Regions from separate parts of the Arthrobacter arabinosi genome, predicted to be linked through region 1. Evidence: riboswitches for the same ligand, from Rfam matches in the RefSeq annotation. Region 1 holds a riboswitch; each other region holds the start of a gene.

Region 1 (4,169 bases):
CCTCATTGCTGACCTGTTCCCCGCAACCGGTTGCCATCCCGGGGATCGGGAGAAAAGCTTCGGATTGACACTGCAAGGGTAAACCGCTCCCCCGTCCCGGGCGTACCGGTGGGGAGGAGGTGTTCCGGGGCTGCCGCGTCTGCTACCGCCGACGGCAGGAGGACCGGCACGGTGTGCCGGTCCTCCTGCCGTCGAAAGGGAAAGCGCGGGTCAGCCGCCGACGCGGATGTACACGCCGCCGGAGCCGAGTTCGGCCGGCGCGATGACGGTCGAGTTGCCGTTGAATCCGCCGTGGACGGCCTGGCCGCCGCCGATGTAGACCGCGATGTGGGCCATACCCATGCCGCCGTCGGCGTAGTAGATCAGGTCGCCGGGGATGGCCTCACCCGCGCCGACGGTGCGGCCGAGGGAGAGGTACCCCGCCGGCCAGCCGTGGAAGTTGATCCCGGCGGCCGCGAGTGAGTTGCTCGCGAGGCGCGTGCAGTCCTGCGTGACGCCGAGCTGGCCCCGGGCGGCGGCGGCGATCGTCGCGGCGACGCCGGAGGAGGGAGCGGGGGCGGGAGCCGGCTTCGGCGCGGCGGCCACCACGGGTGCCGGAGCCGCAACGGGTGCTGCCGCGACGCGCGCGGGCGGCGCGTCGACCGGGGCGGTCACGACTGGCGTCGCAGCGACGGCGGGGGTCACGGCAGGTGCCGCGACGGCGGGCATCGCGACGGCAGGTGCCGCGACGACGGGCATCGCGACGGCCGGCGTCGCGACGACAGGTGCTTCGACGACGGGCGCCGCCACGACGGGGGCCGCGACGGCCGGCGCCTTCTTGGCGACGACCGGTGCCTTCTTGGCGACGACCGGCTTGGCCTTCACCTTGACCGGGGTCATGTTGAAGGAGGCCACGGCCCTGTCCGAGGCGACGACGGCCGCGCGGCTGGAGGTCAGGGTGACCTTGGACGCCGCGACATCACGCTGGGGCTGGAGGTCGGCGGCGTTGGCGGCGACCCCACCGGTGAGGACGAGCCCGGAGGCGGCGGCGAAGACGGCGGTCTGGCGACCCATGCCGCCGGCGCCGGCGGCGGTCCGTGCGAGGACGGAGAGCGCGGCAGCAGTGCGCGCGTCGTCGCGGTGGCGGGCGGTGGCGGGGCGGGAAGACATGAGTGAAGGCATGAGGGGTTCTCCGGGTGAGGGTTTCTAGCGGACGCGGACGAAGCCGGCGCCGGGAAGGTCTGAGAGGTTGTGCAGGCCGGTGTTCATGCCGTTGAGGCCACCGCTGATGACCTGGCCGTTGCCGACGTAGATCGCGACGTGGCCGCCGGTGATCACGAGGTCGCCGGGCGCAGGCGATCCGACGACGTCGCCGAACTGGAAGAACTGGCCGGGAGCGAGATCGCCCACGGTCTTGCCGACGGAGCGCAGTGCCGTCTCGACCATGGCGGTGCAGTCCTGGGCGATGCCGATCTGCGAGTACGCCGAACCGACCAGGCCGGCGGCGACGCCGGAGGACCGGCCGGGGGCCGGTGCAGTCTGCGGGGCGACAGGCGCGGGGGCCGGCGCAGCCGGCGTGGCGACGCGGGCAGCAGGTGCGGCGACGCGGGCAGCAGGGGCGGCGACGCGGGCAGCAGGGGCGGCGACGCGGGCAGCAGGTGCGGCGACGGCAGGTGCGGCGACGGGAGCCACGACGACCGGGGCGGCGACGGCAGGGGCGATCGGCGCCGGGGGCACCGCGGGGACGGGCTCGGTCTGGGCGGCAACGGGAGGAACCTCGACACGGGCCTCCTCGACCGGGGTCACCGCGACGGCGGGCGCCTCCATGACGGGAGGTGCCTCGACGGGCGCAGGCCTGGCCGGCGCACGCTTGACCGGCGCTGGCTTCACGGGCGCGGGCTCGACCTCGACGGCGATGCGATCGAAGGACACGTCCGCGGTGGTCGGGACCGTGACCTCGGACGCCACGACGCGGTCGACGGTCAGGACGGCGGAGGACTGCACCTCGCGCTCGGCGCCTGCGGCCCCCTGGGCCGGCAGCCCGGCGGTGAGGACGAGACCCGACGCCGCGACGATGACGGCGGCCTGGCGGCTGACGGATCCGGCGTTGGATGCGACGGCGGCGGACAGATCGGTCAGCGGGCTGATGTTTCGGGGCGCTCGGTGGCGGCCCGGCGAAGAGCTGTTGGACACGTTGGATTACCTCTCCCAACGCCTGCGAGGTGAGCTGTCGGATTCGGATGGGAGTCACCCGGCCGCTGCGTGGACAGCGACTTCACCCCAAGGATCTCGGTCACGAAACCCAGAATTGGTTCCCCCGCCTCTGCCATGCGATGGTGCGGACGGACCTCCGGCAATGGCAGAGCTAGGCGATTTGCAGGAGTGTGCAGGGTCTAGAGCGAGCCCGGCACGAGTTGAAGGCTATAGCACCACGCGAGATATGTCACATTCCGGTCACGGAACGGTGTGTTCTTGGTGACGGCCCGATGGACGACGGTCAGTTCTCGACCGAGACGAACACGTGCGAGGCGACTTCGGGCGGCAGCTCCAGGGCACCCTCCACACCGGGGACGCGCACCGAGACATATCCCCCCACGGACTCGAGGGTGAGCCGCGCTCCCGGGCGGAGTCCGCCTTCGTCGAGCTGCGTGAGGAGCTCGGGGTCCACCTGGATGGGCTCGGCGAGGCGGGCCAGCGTGACCACGCTGCCGGGGTCGTAGCCGGCCATCGCGGACAGCAGCGTGACCACGCCGTCGGTGAACAGTTCCGACTCGACGCCGCCGATCGCTTCCAGCCCCGGGATCGGGTTGCCGTAGGGCGAGTCCGAGGGCTTGCCGAGGAGTTCGTACAACCGGCGTTCCACCCGCTCGCTCATGACGTGCTCCCAGCGGCAGGCCTCGTCGTGCACGTACGCCCAGTCGAGTCCGATGACGTCGCTCAGGAGGCGCTCGGCGAGACGGTGCTTCCGCATGACGCCGGTGGCGCGGCGGCGGCCGACGTCGGTGAGTTCCAGGTGCCGGTCCCCCGAGACGACGACGAGGCCGTCGCGTTCCATCCGGCCGATGGTCTGGGACACCGTGGGCCCGGAGTGGCGCAGCCGCTCGGCGATGCGCGCACGGAGCGCGACGATGTTCTCCTCCTCGAGCTCAAGGATGGTCCGCAGGTACATCTCGGTGGTGTCGATGAGGTCCGTCATGCGGTTCAGCTCCTTGGTGCGGTGCGGGTGCGCGGCCGGAATGCCTCACGCCGGTGAGGGGTACGGCCGGCTGCCCGGTTCCGCCCCACGCCCCCCAAGGTTAACGCATGGCCTCAGGGGCCCGGCAATCCTCCGGACCGGCGGCCCCCGGCCGGCAGGGCGTCCCGGGGACGTTCACAAATGGAGGGCTGGCGGGCGCTGGGGCAGAATGAGGTCGTACCCCGCCCGTCCGAGAGCTGGAGCCCCCATGAGCGATTCGTCCCGCATCCCCGCACACCTCCTCCCCTCGGACGGCCGCTTCGGCGCGGGCCCCTCGAAGGTCCGGGGCGCCCAGATCGACGCCCTGGTCGCTGCCGGCACGTCCCTCCTCGGGACCTCCCACCGCCAGGCCCCGGTCCGCGACCTCGTGGGGCGCGTCCGCGAAGGCCTCAGCACCTTCTTCGCCGCCCCCGACGGGTACGAGGTCGTCCTCGGCGTGGGCGGGTCGACGGCGTTCTGGGACGTCGCCACCTTCGGGCTCGTCGATCGGAAGGCCCAGCACCTCTCCTTCGGGGAGTTCGGCTCCAAGTTCGCCTCCGCAACCGACAAGGCACCGTTCCTCGATGCCTCCAGCATCATCACGAGCGAGCCGGGCACCCGCCCCGACCCGAGGGCGGAGGCGGGCGTGGACGTCTATGCGTGGCCGCAGAACGAGACGTCCACCGGCGTGGCAGCACCCGTGCGGAGGGTGGAGGGCTCGGACGACGGAGCGCTCGTCGTCGTCGATGCCACGTCCGCAGCAGGCGGGCTCGACGTCGACGTCTCCCAGGCCGACGTCTACTACTTCGCGCCGCAGAAGAACTTCGCCTCCGACGGCGGCCTCTGGCTCGGCCTCTTCTCCCCCGCAGCCCTGGAGCGCGCCGCACGCATCGCCGCCGGCAGCCGCTGGGTGCCGGACTTCCTCAACCTGCAGACCGCCGTCGACAACTCGCGTCTCAACCAGACCTACAACACG
Region 2 (4,169 bases), on a different contig from region 1:
TCACCAACGGGCGGGACAAGGCCTCGATCCTCGCGGACACCATGGAAGCCGTCATCGGGGCCGCCTATCTCAGCCACGGCATCGAGACGGCCCGCGCGATGGTGATGCGGCTGATCGGCCCGCTGCTGCGTGATTCCGCCGTGCTCGGCGAGGGGACGGACTGGAAGACCCGCATCCAGGAGACGGCCGCTGCGCGAAGGCTCGGGACCATCGACTACCAGGTGGACGGGACAGGGCCGGACCACGCCCGGACGTTCACGGCCCGCCTCGTGATCGGCGGCACCGAGTACGGCTCCGGGTGCGGCCATTCGAAGAAGGAAGCCGAGCAGGCGGCCGCGGCCGAATCCTGGAAGACGCTCTCGGCGGCGCCGGATGCGCCCCTGCCGGACGGCGCCGCCGGCGAGGCCCCAGCCGGCAGGCGCGCCGCCGGATCCGTCGACGGATCCTGAGTGCCCGAACTTCCCGAGGTCGAGGTCGTGCGGCGCGGCCTCGAGCGCTGGGTGGCGGGCCGCGCCGTGGAGTCGGTGGACGTCCTGGACCCCCGGTCCCTCCGCCGGCATGTGGACGGCGTCGAGGATTTCAAGGGCAACGTCGTCGGTGCCCGCGTGGCGGACGTGGTACGCCGGGGGAAGTTCCTGTGGATGATCCTCGAGGACGCCGACCAGCCCGGCAGCCCACCGAACGTCGCGCTCATGGCGCACCTCGGCATGAGCGGGCAGCTCCTGGTCGAACAACCCGACGCACCCCTGGAGAAGCACCTCAAGGTCCGGCTCACCCTCTCCCCGGCGACCGACGGCGAAGGCGCCCCGCTGCCGGCAGAGCTGCGATTCGTCGACCAGAGGATCTTCGGCGGCATGTTCGTCGCGCACCTGGACTCGACGCCGGACGGCCTGCCCGGCGGGCGGGGCACCACGGACCTCCCCCTCATTCCCCACCAGGCGGCGCACATCGCCCGCGATCCCCTCGATCCGGCATTCTCGGCGGACGCCTTCCACCGGCGGCTCCGGGGGCGCCGCACGGGTCTGAAGCGCGCCCTCCTCGACCAGGGGCTCATTTCGGGGATCGGCAACATCTACGCCGACGAGGCGCTCTGGGCGGCACGGTTCCACTACGCGCGGCCCACGGACACCATGCGACGCCCGGACACCCAGCGCATCGTCGACGCCGTCACGTCGGTGATGGAGCGGGCACTGGCGGCCGGCGGCACCAGCTTCGACTCCCTCTACGTCAACGTGAACGGGGCGTCGGGCTACTTCGCCCGCGACCTCGAGGCCTACGGGCGGGAGGGCCGGCCCTGCCGCCGGTGCGCCTCCGAGGGAAGACACACGCTGCTGCGCCGCGAATCGTTCATGAACAGGTCGTCCTATCTGTGCCCGTACTGCCAGCCCAGACCACGCAATGCACGGTTCTGAGATGTCCGGTGAAAAAAAGTGACATTCGCCTCGTGATCTAAATGTGACAACCGGCGTTACCAGCCGGTACGGTAGGTCTCGCGTCCGATCCACAACGGATGGGCGCCCTTCCTCACACTGCCTAACCCTGTCGATGAGGATGGACCGTTCGCACTACACATTCGACAGGGGCGGGGGAACCACTAGCGGACCCGACCACGGGTCCTAGGGGTAAAGACACGCGCAGACCAGCGCTGGGGGCGATGGTCTGCAGGAAACGTGTCCGGATGTCCCATCCGAACCCGACAGCTAACTTCGCAGGCATTGGGAAAGGCATCAACATGTCCAAGCAGAGCCATAACGCGCGCCACCGGGCCGTCCCCACGCGCATCAACCCCTTCATCACGGCGTCACGCGCCGTCTCCGCGAGCGCCTCCGTCGCCGGCAAGCCTGCCGCCGTCGTCGCCGTCGCTTCCGGCATCATGTTCGGGGCATCGCTCCCGGCGAACGCCGCAGGCGAGATCAGCACCCAGCCCGCAGCAGCCTCCACCGCTGCCGCAGGCACCCACACCGTGCAGTCCGGCGACACGCTCGGTTCCATCGCGGCGATGCACGGCCTGAGCCTCGATACCCTGTTCGCGGCCAACGGACTCGGCCACGCGTCGGTCATCTACCCCGGCCAGTCGATCTCCCTCGGCGGTTCCGCTGCTCCTCAGCAGTACTCGGTGCAGTCGGCGTCCGTTGTCGCAGCTCCGGTTGCGGCTCCGGTTGCAGCCCCTGTCGCCGCACCGGCTCCCGCAGCAGCTCCTGCCGCTCCGGCAGCCACCCCCGCCTTCAGCCTCCAGTCCGCAGCGTCGATCACGCCTGCCGGCGGCGGCGGCATCGTCGGAACGGCGATGCAGGGTGTGGGCTCGGGGTACGTCTACGGTGGAACCTCGTTCGGTGCCTGGGACTGCTCGGCCTTCGTGCAGTGGGCCTACGCCCAGAACGGCATCAGCCTGCCCCGCACCACCTGGGCCCAGTTCGCTACCATGACGCCCACCAGCACCCCCCAGCCGGGTGACCTCGTGAGCCAGAACGGCGGCAGCCACGTCGGGATCTACCTCGGCAACGGCCAGATGGTCAGCGCCCTGAACGCCTCGCAGGGCACCCTGGTCCACTCGGTCAACGCCATGTCCGTGGACGGCTACTACACCCGCTAGTCGACGGTGCGGGCTGTACGGCCCGCACCACCAGCACGACGCGGTCAGAAGGACGGGATGCATCACGCATCCCGTCCTTCTGCGTTCCGCAGCCGTCGACGGCGTGGGATGGGTGCTCGGTGTGCCCGTGTGGCGGTCGATCGGCGGCACGACCGGCCGCGGCTGCACCATCGGGCGCAGGAAGGACGAGGCGGAAGCGGGCCTCAGCGGTAGGACGCGGCCAGGCGCTCGAGCCCTTCGTCGACGCCGACGGACGGACGCCAGTCGAGGACGCTGCGCGTGTGCCGCTGGTCGAACCAGTGGGCCGTCGACAGCTGTTCGGCCAGGAAGCGGGTCATCGGCGGCTCGCCCGTCCTGCCGAGCCGGAGCCAGGCCCGCTCGATCACCGATCCCGCGCTCCTCGCCACGGCTCCCGGGACGGACCAGGCGGGTGGCTCCACCCCGCCGGCCCGGCAGATCCCGGCGAGCAGTTCGGCGATCGGCCGGGGTTCGCCGTTGGTGACGACGAGCGCCTGGCCCTGCGCTGCGTCCATGCGCCGCAGGCACGCGACGATGGCCGACGCGGCGTTGTCCACGTACGTCGTGTCGATCAGGGCCGTCCCGCCGTCGAGCAGGGGCAGGCGGCCATGCCGTGCGCGCTCGATCACGCGCTCGACCAGTTGCGTGTCACCGGGTCCCCACACGATGTGCGGACGGATCGCAGCCACCCGGAACGCCGGCGTCGAACGTCCCAGGGCGAGCAGCTCGGCCGCGGCCTTGGTGCGGGCGTAGTCGCCGCGCGCGTGCACCGGGTCAGCCGGGCCCGCCGGGGCGCCGACCAGCGAGGATCCGTCGTGCGCGACGGACGGGGAGGACACGTGCACGACGTCGGTCACCCCGGCTTCCCGGGCGGCGTCCAGCAGGATGCGCGTCCCGTCGATGTTCGTGCTCTCGAACTCGGCGGGAGCCCCGGTGAAGGAGACCTTCGCGGCCAGGTGGATCACGGCGCTGCAGCCCCGCAGGGCGGCGGCGACGGCGGCGGGATCGGTGACCGATCCGAGGACGTCCTCCGCCCCGGACACCGCGGAGGGCCGGCGCTGGAGGCACCGGACGTCCTCGCCGGCGGCGACGAGGTGGTCGGCGACGGCGCGCCCCAGCATACCGCTCGCTCCGGTGACGAGGACGGTCACAGGGACCCCGCGCGGGCGCCCGAGAGGAACCGCCCGGACCACTGCGCGACGCGCGTGCGGTCGATCTTCGCGTTGTGCCGGATGTCCACGGGGAGGGTGGGAACGGCGATCACGGCGGCCAGGTCCACGCCGTGCGTCCCGGCGGCCGCGCGAGCGGTCGCTGCGAGGGGAGCATCGGCAAGGCTCGGGCGTCGTCCTGCGGCGTCGGTCTCGAGGACCGCGACGACGGCCTGGGTGCCGGCAGGGCCGACCCCCACGAGGGCTGCGAGCCGGACGCCGTCGATCGCCTCGAGCGCCTGCTCGAGCGCCACCGGCGTCAGGACCCGGGACGCGGCCGTGATGATGTGGCCCAGCCGGCCCTCGACCCACAGGCGGCCGTCGGCGTCGAAGTGGCCGACGTCGCCGGT
Region 3 (4,169 bases), on a different contig from region 1:
CGACGGAGCAGATGTGCCGCACATGGGAACCTCCAAGGGAACAGGGAATGCGTGAGGGAACCGAAGCGCTGCAGGAGGTCAGGATCAGCGAGCCTGCCCCGCCATCACAATGGTTCCGGTTGTCATGCCGGAAACCTCGTAGGAGGGCCCGACAGCAACGAAATTATACCCCCCTGGGGTATCTGTCAAGCGGATTCTTGCTCGCTCTCACATCGACGAATTCATGGCCGGTCGTGGTGAGCGGGGGCTAGCGTGAGACGCGGGGCGCCGGCCCCGGATGCCCCTGAACCTTCAGTAAATCTTCAGTAGACCGACGGATAAGGAGCGGAACAATGACTCACATCACCTCCATGCTTGAGACGTACCCGAAGGATCTTGGCGGTATTGACCGCGAGAAGCTGGCCGAGTGCATCGCGGCCTGTTTCGAGTGTGCGCAGACCTGCACGGCGTGCGGGGACGCGTGTCTGAGCGAAGACATGGTTGCCGAACTCACCAAGTGCATCCGCACGAACGCTGACTGCGCGGACATCTGCGCCACGACCGGCCGAATTCTCTCCCGGCATACCGGTTATGACGCGAACATCACGCGAGCTGTCCTGCTGGCCTGCGAAGTCGCTTGCAAGGCGTGCGCCGATGAATGTGAGCAGCACGCGCAGATGCACGAGCACTGCAGGATCTGCGCCGAAGCATGCCGCCGCTGCGAGAGGGCTTGCCGCGAACTCGCCGCTACTTTCAGCTGAGCTCGGTCACCGGTGGCTGCCCCCACACTCCAGCCTCCAGGGGCAGCCACCGAGTAGCCGTCTTCGGAAAACCCTCACCCCGTCACATCCAGCGCTCATGTTCAGCGCTCGGTGAGGAGGCCTGGGTCTAGCGCAGGAGCCTGCTGATCGCTTGGGTTGCTTCCTTGACCTTGGCGTCGATGACGTCGGAGGATCCGCTCGTCGCGGCTTCGTGAGCGGCGTCGACGACGCAGTGCTGCATGTGGTTCTCGAGCAATCCGAGGCTGACTGCGTGCATGGCACTGTTGACCGCGGCGACCTGGGTGAGGATGTCGATGCAGTACTTGTCCTCATCGACCATGCGGGCGATACCGCGCACCTGGCCCTCGATGCGCTTCAGGCGTCGCAGGTACGCATCCTTGTCCGCTGCGTATCCATGGGCTGTGTGCCCAGTCACCTTCTGATTTTGGCCCGCGTCGGGTGCTGTGGCCTCACCGGCTGCTTCAGAAACCGCTTCGTGAGATGTTGCAGTGCTGGCATGCGTTCCGGTTCCGGAGCTCACGGTCATTCCCTTTCACCACCAAACGATGCGATCCGGTTGCGCCGGCCCGAGATCGTTGGTGCCTTCCCCTGCTGCGCCCATCGCGCAGCAACTTCCAGTATCGCTGGTCGTTAGGGCCCCTGTCCTTATATCCGCGGCATATCGGCGGCGCTTTGTTGACCTCGGTAACCATCAGGTATCCGGCTCACGGCGTGTTGCGAAGACACGCCGTGCTCCGTTACCTGAACGTGACTTTGATACCACCCTGGGGTATTCTCGTCGAATGTTCCCGGCACCCCGCCGAGACCATACTCCCGCGCAGAATGCCGAGCCCTGCCGCTGCATCCGGGAACCGTTCGTACCACCCAGTAGGCAGGGACGGGGGAACCACGTTTCCACCGGGCCACCGCATGTATCTGTGCGATGACCCTCGGGGTTAAGTCGATCCGACAACCTAGGCACGACCTGCACGTAGCGTCCGCGACGGCAGGGTAGTGCCCAGGGCTTGAACGACGGCCGGGTGAACTCCCATCCGAACCCGACAGCTCACCCCGCAGGCATGGGAGAGGCAATCACCATGTCACGTACGTCCATTCCGGCGCGCCACCGCGCCGTCGTCACCCACTCCATCGCCCTCGAGGGCCTGTCGCACTCCGCGAAGACCGGTGCCGTAGCACTCGGTAAGCCCGCCATCATCGCAGCAGCAACCGGCGGCCTCGTCTTCGCCGTCGGCGCCCCCGCACAGGCCGGCACCTACACCCAGGAAGCCACTACGGGCACCGTAGCCCAGGCTCCCGTTGCAGCCGCACCCGTCGCCCCCGCAGTTGTTGCAGCTCCTGCCGCTGCAGGCGTGCACACCGTCGTCGCCGGCGACACCCTCGGCGCCATCGCTGCCAAGCACGGACTAAACCTCAACACGCTCCTGGCCCAGAACGGCCTGTCCTACGCGTCGATCATCTACCCCGGGCAGCAAATCAAGCTCACCGGCGGAGCAAGCGTTGCCGTCAGCCCCGCGGCGGTCCCCGCAGCAGCACCGGCCAGCCAGGTCTTCTACGCAGCACCCGCCCCCGCAGCTGCCGCAGTGGCACCCGCACCCGCAGCCGCACCGGCCGGCATCCAGCTGACCTCCGCGACCATCGCACCGATCGCCCCGGCAGCCCCCGCGGCTCCTGCGGTCCCCGCCAGCGGCGTCGGCGCCGCCCTCGTCGCCTCGGCCTACGGCCAGCTCGGCTCCATCCAGGACTGCACCATCCTCGTCGAGCGGGCCCTGCGCTCCATCGGCAAGAACGTCGGAGACCTCGGCCCCACGCAGTTCTACCAGTACGGCACAGTCGTCTCGACCCCCGCCCCCGGTGACCTGGTCATCCGCCCCGGCCACATCGGCATCTACGTCGGCAACGGCGAAGTCATCAGCAGCGGCATGAACGGCGCGAACCTCACGATCAAGCACCCCCTGTCGGACCTCGCCGGTTCGTCCTTCGTGCGCGTCAACGGCTAACACAGATTCAGCGGACGCCCAGCGTCCGTAAGCTGAACAAGAGTGGCAGGTGCCCTGGACGGGGGTACCTGCCACTTTTTGTTAAAGCCCGTCCGCAGGCTCCTACTCAGTCACACGCATGCGCCGGCTCTTGAGGTCGAGGTAGAGGGCGACGCATCCAGCGTGAGTGGGCGCCCACTAGGTCGAAGTAATCCCCGAAACGGTGAAGGTGCGGGACGAGGTGCTGGTGCTGTGACTGTCAGCGGTCAGTAGTAAACATCGTTTACTACTGACGCAGGAGGTCTTCGTGGTGAGTCGTAAGCAGTCTCCTCAGCACCCAAATCATGTCGTGTCCGTGCGACTGACGAATGACATTATCAAGCGCCTGGACGCCTTGGCGGATCGCACGAGCCGAAGCCGCGGGGTGTACCTGAGGTCAGCGATCATCAGGATGCTGCCTACGCTCGAGGCTGAGCACTGGTCGCAGACGAGCACCGAGTACGAGAACGACTTTTTTAAGCAGGAATTTGTTCAGCTCACCACCTCGCTTCTCGGAGACGAGTCGGTAGAAGATTCAGTCCGAGACGACTAACGGCGTCAGTCGGTGCTCTGATGTCGTAAGTGACTCGCAGTCTGTTTCATCGCGCGTTCATTGCGTGCACGGGTGATCTTGTATAGCCAGTTCGGCACTTGAGGGGTGGTTCGACGGAGGTCAAAGAGACGTTCCTGCCAGACGAGAAGATCCTGCGGCTCGATGGACTGGTCTCGTCGGGAAAAGCGCCTCCCTATTGTTGCCGCGAGGTCCGCTCGGTCGCGCGCGGCTTTCCACGTGTTCATGACGTACTCGGATACATCGAGGAATGCCGGTAGGACGGGGAAGAGAGCTCCCAAGAGGAAAGTGGCGAGGGTGACTCCGCTGATGCTCGCCCAAGTAATGAGACCGGCGAGCCAGAGGATTGCCGCGGCAGCCCACACAGTGACGGTTGTGCGGATAAGCCTGTCTGTGTAGGCGGCGTTGCTGCGTTGGGCGATGGCTATGGTCGTGGTGCCAGGACTGTCAGCGTCGACGGTGTACCAGTCGACAAGTTTTTCCTTCTTCGCCACGTCCCGGAGTGGCTTCTTATCAGCGGCGATGAGCGCAATGTCTTCGGGCGTGGGGCGACCTGAGCGATCGATGGTATCTGGCATGTCGAACAGGTACTGGTCCAGCTCCTCCTGCACGCAGGCGGCCTTGAGCATGGTCCGGTTCTCAAGTAGAGCAAGGACGGTCCGGCCGGCGAAGAGCCATACACCGGTGACGGCAGCGACGGAGACAGCAACTGCAGGAGCAAGGAGCGAGAAGAACGGTCCTCCGAGGCCGATGACGAGGATCCCGATCCATCGCAGGCTCTGCCACCGCTTCGCACGGTTGTAGAACCTGCGCTGCGCAACA

What was found. A riboswitch is a leader RNA that binds a small molecule or an ion and turns the genes downstream of it on or off. The one in region 1 is predicted to bind cyclic di-AMP.
Region 2: it holds a riboswitch for cyclic di-AMP, as region 1 does, so the genes downstream of both, ACX80P_RS01175 (C40 family peptidase) here and ACX80P_RS07590 (hypothetical protein) in region 1, are expected to answer to the same signal.
Region 3: it holds a riboswitch for cyclic di-AMP, as region 1 does, so the genes downstream of both, ACX80P_RS16290 (LysM peptidoglycan-binding domain-containing protein) here and ACX80P_RS07590 (hypothetical protein) in region 1, are expected to answer to the same signal.

Annotation. Positions count from the first base shown of each region.
Region 1 covers NZ_JBTNDF010000002.1:742,283-746,451, forward strand. The annotation lists gene ACX80P_RS07585 (NlpC/P60 family protein) at 211-1,149, opposite strand; gene ACX80P_RS07590 (hypothetical protein) at 1,186-2,172, opposite strand; cyclic di-AMP (ydaO/yuaA leader) riboswitch at 2,178-2,345, opposite strand; gene ACX80P_RS07595 (iron-dependent transcriptional repressor DtxR) at 2,477-3,175, opposite strand; gene serC (phosphoserine transaminase) at 3,423-4,169, shown strand, end outside.
Region 2 covers NZ_JBTNDF010000001.1:242,229-246,397, forward strand. The annotation lists gene rnc (ribonuclease III) at 1-449, shown strand, start outside; gene mutM (bifunctional DNA-formamidopyrimidine glycosylase/DNA-(apurinic or apyrimidinic site) lyase) at 450-1,412, shown strand; cyclic di-AMP (ydaO/yuaA leader) riboswitch at 1,531-1,725, shown strand; gene ACX80P_RS01175 (C40 family peptidase) at 1,733-2,593, shown strand; gene ACX80P_RS01180 (NAD-dependent epimerase/dehydratase family protein) at 2,797-3,762, opposite strand; gene ACX80P_RS01185 (alpha/beta fold hydrolase) at 3,759-4,169, opposite strand, start outside.
Region 3 covers NZ_JBTNDF010000013.1:3,945-8,113, forward strand. The annotation lists gene ACX80P_RS16275 (hypothetical protein) at 1-55, shown strand, start outside; gene ACX80P_RS16280 (four-helix bundle copper-binding protein) at 333-740, shown strand; gene ACX80P_RS16285 (metal-sensitive transcriptional regulator) at 868-1,287, opposite strand; cyclic di-AMP (ydaO/yuaA leader) riboswitch at 1,610-1,835, shown strand; gene ACX80P_RS16290 (LysM peptidoglycan-binding domain-containing protein) at 1,838-2,758, shown strand; gene ACX80P_RS16295 (YlcI/YnfO family protein) at 3,093-3,329, shown strand; gene ACX80P_RS16300 (S-4TM family putative pore-forming effector) at 3,335-4,169, opposite strand, start outside.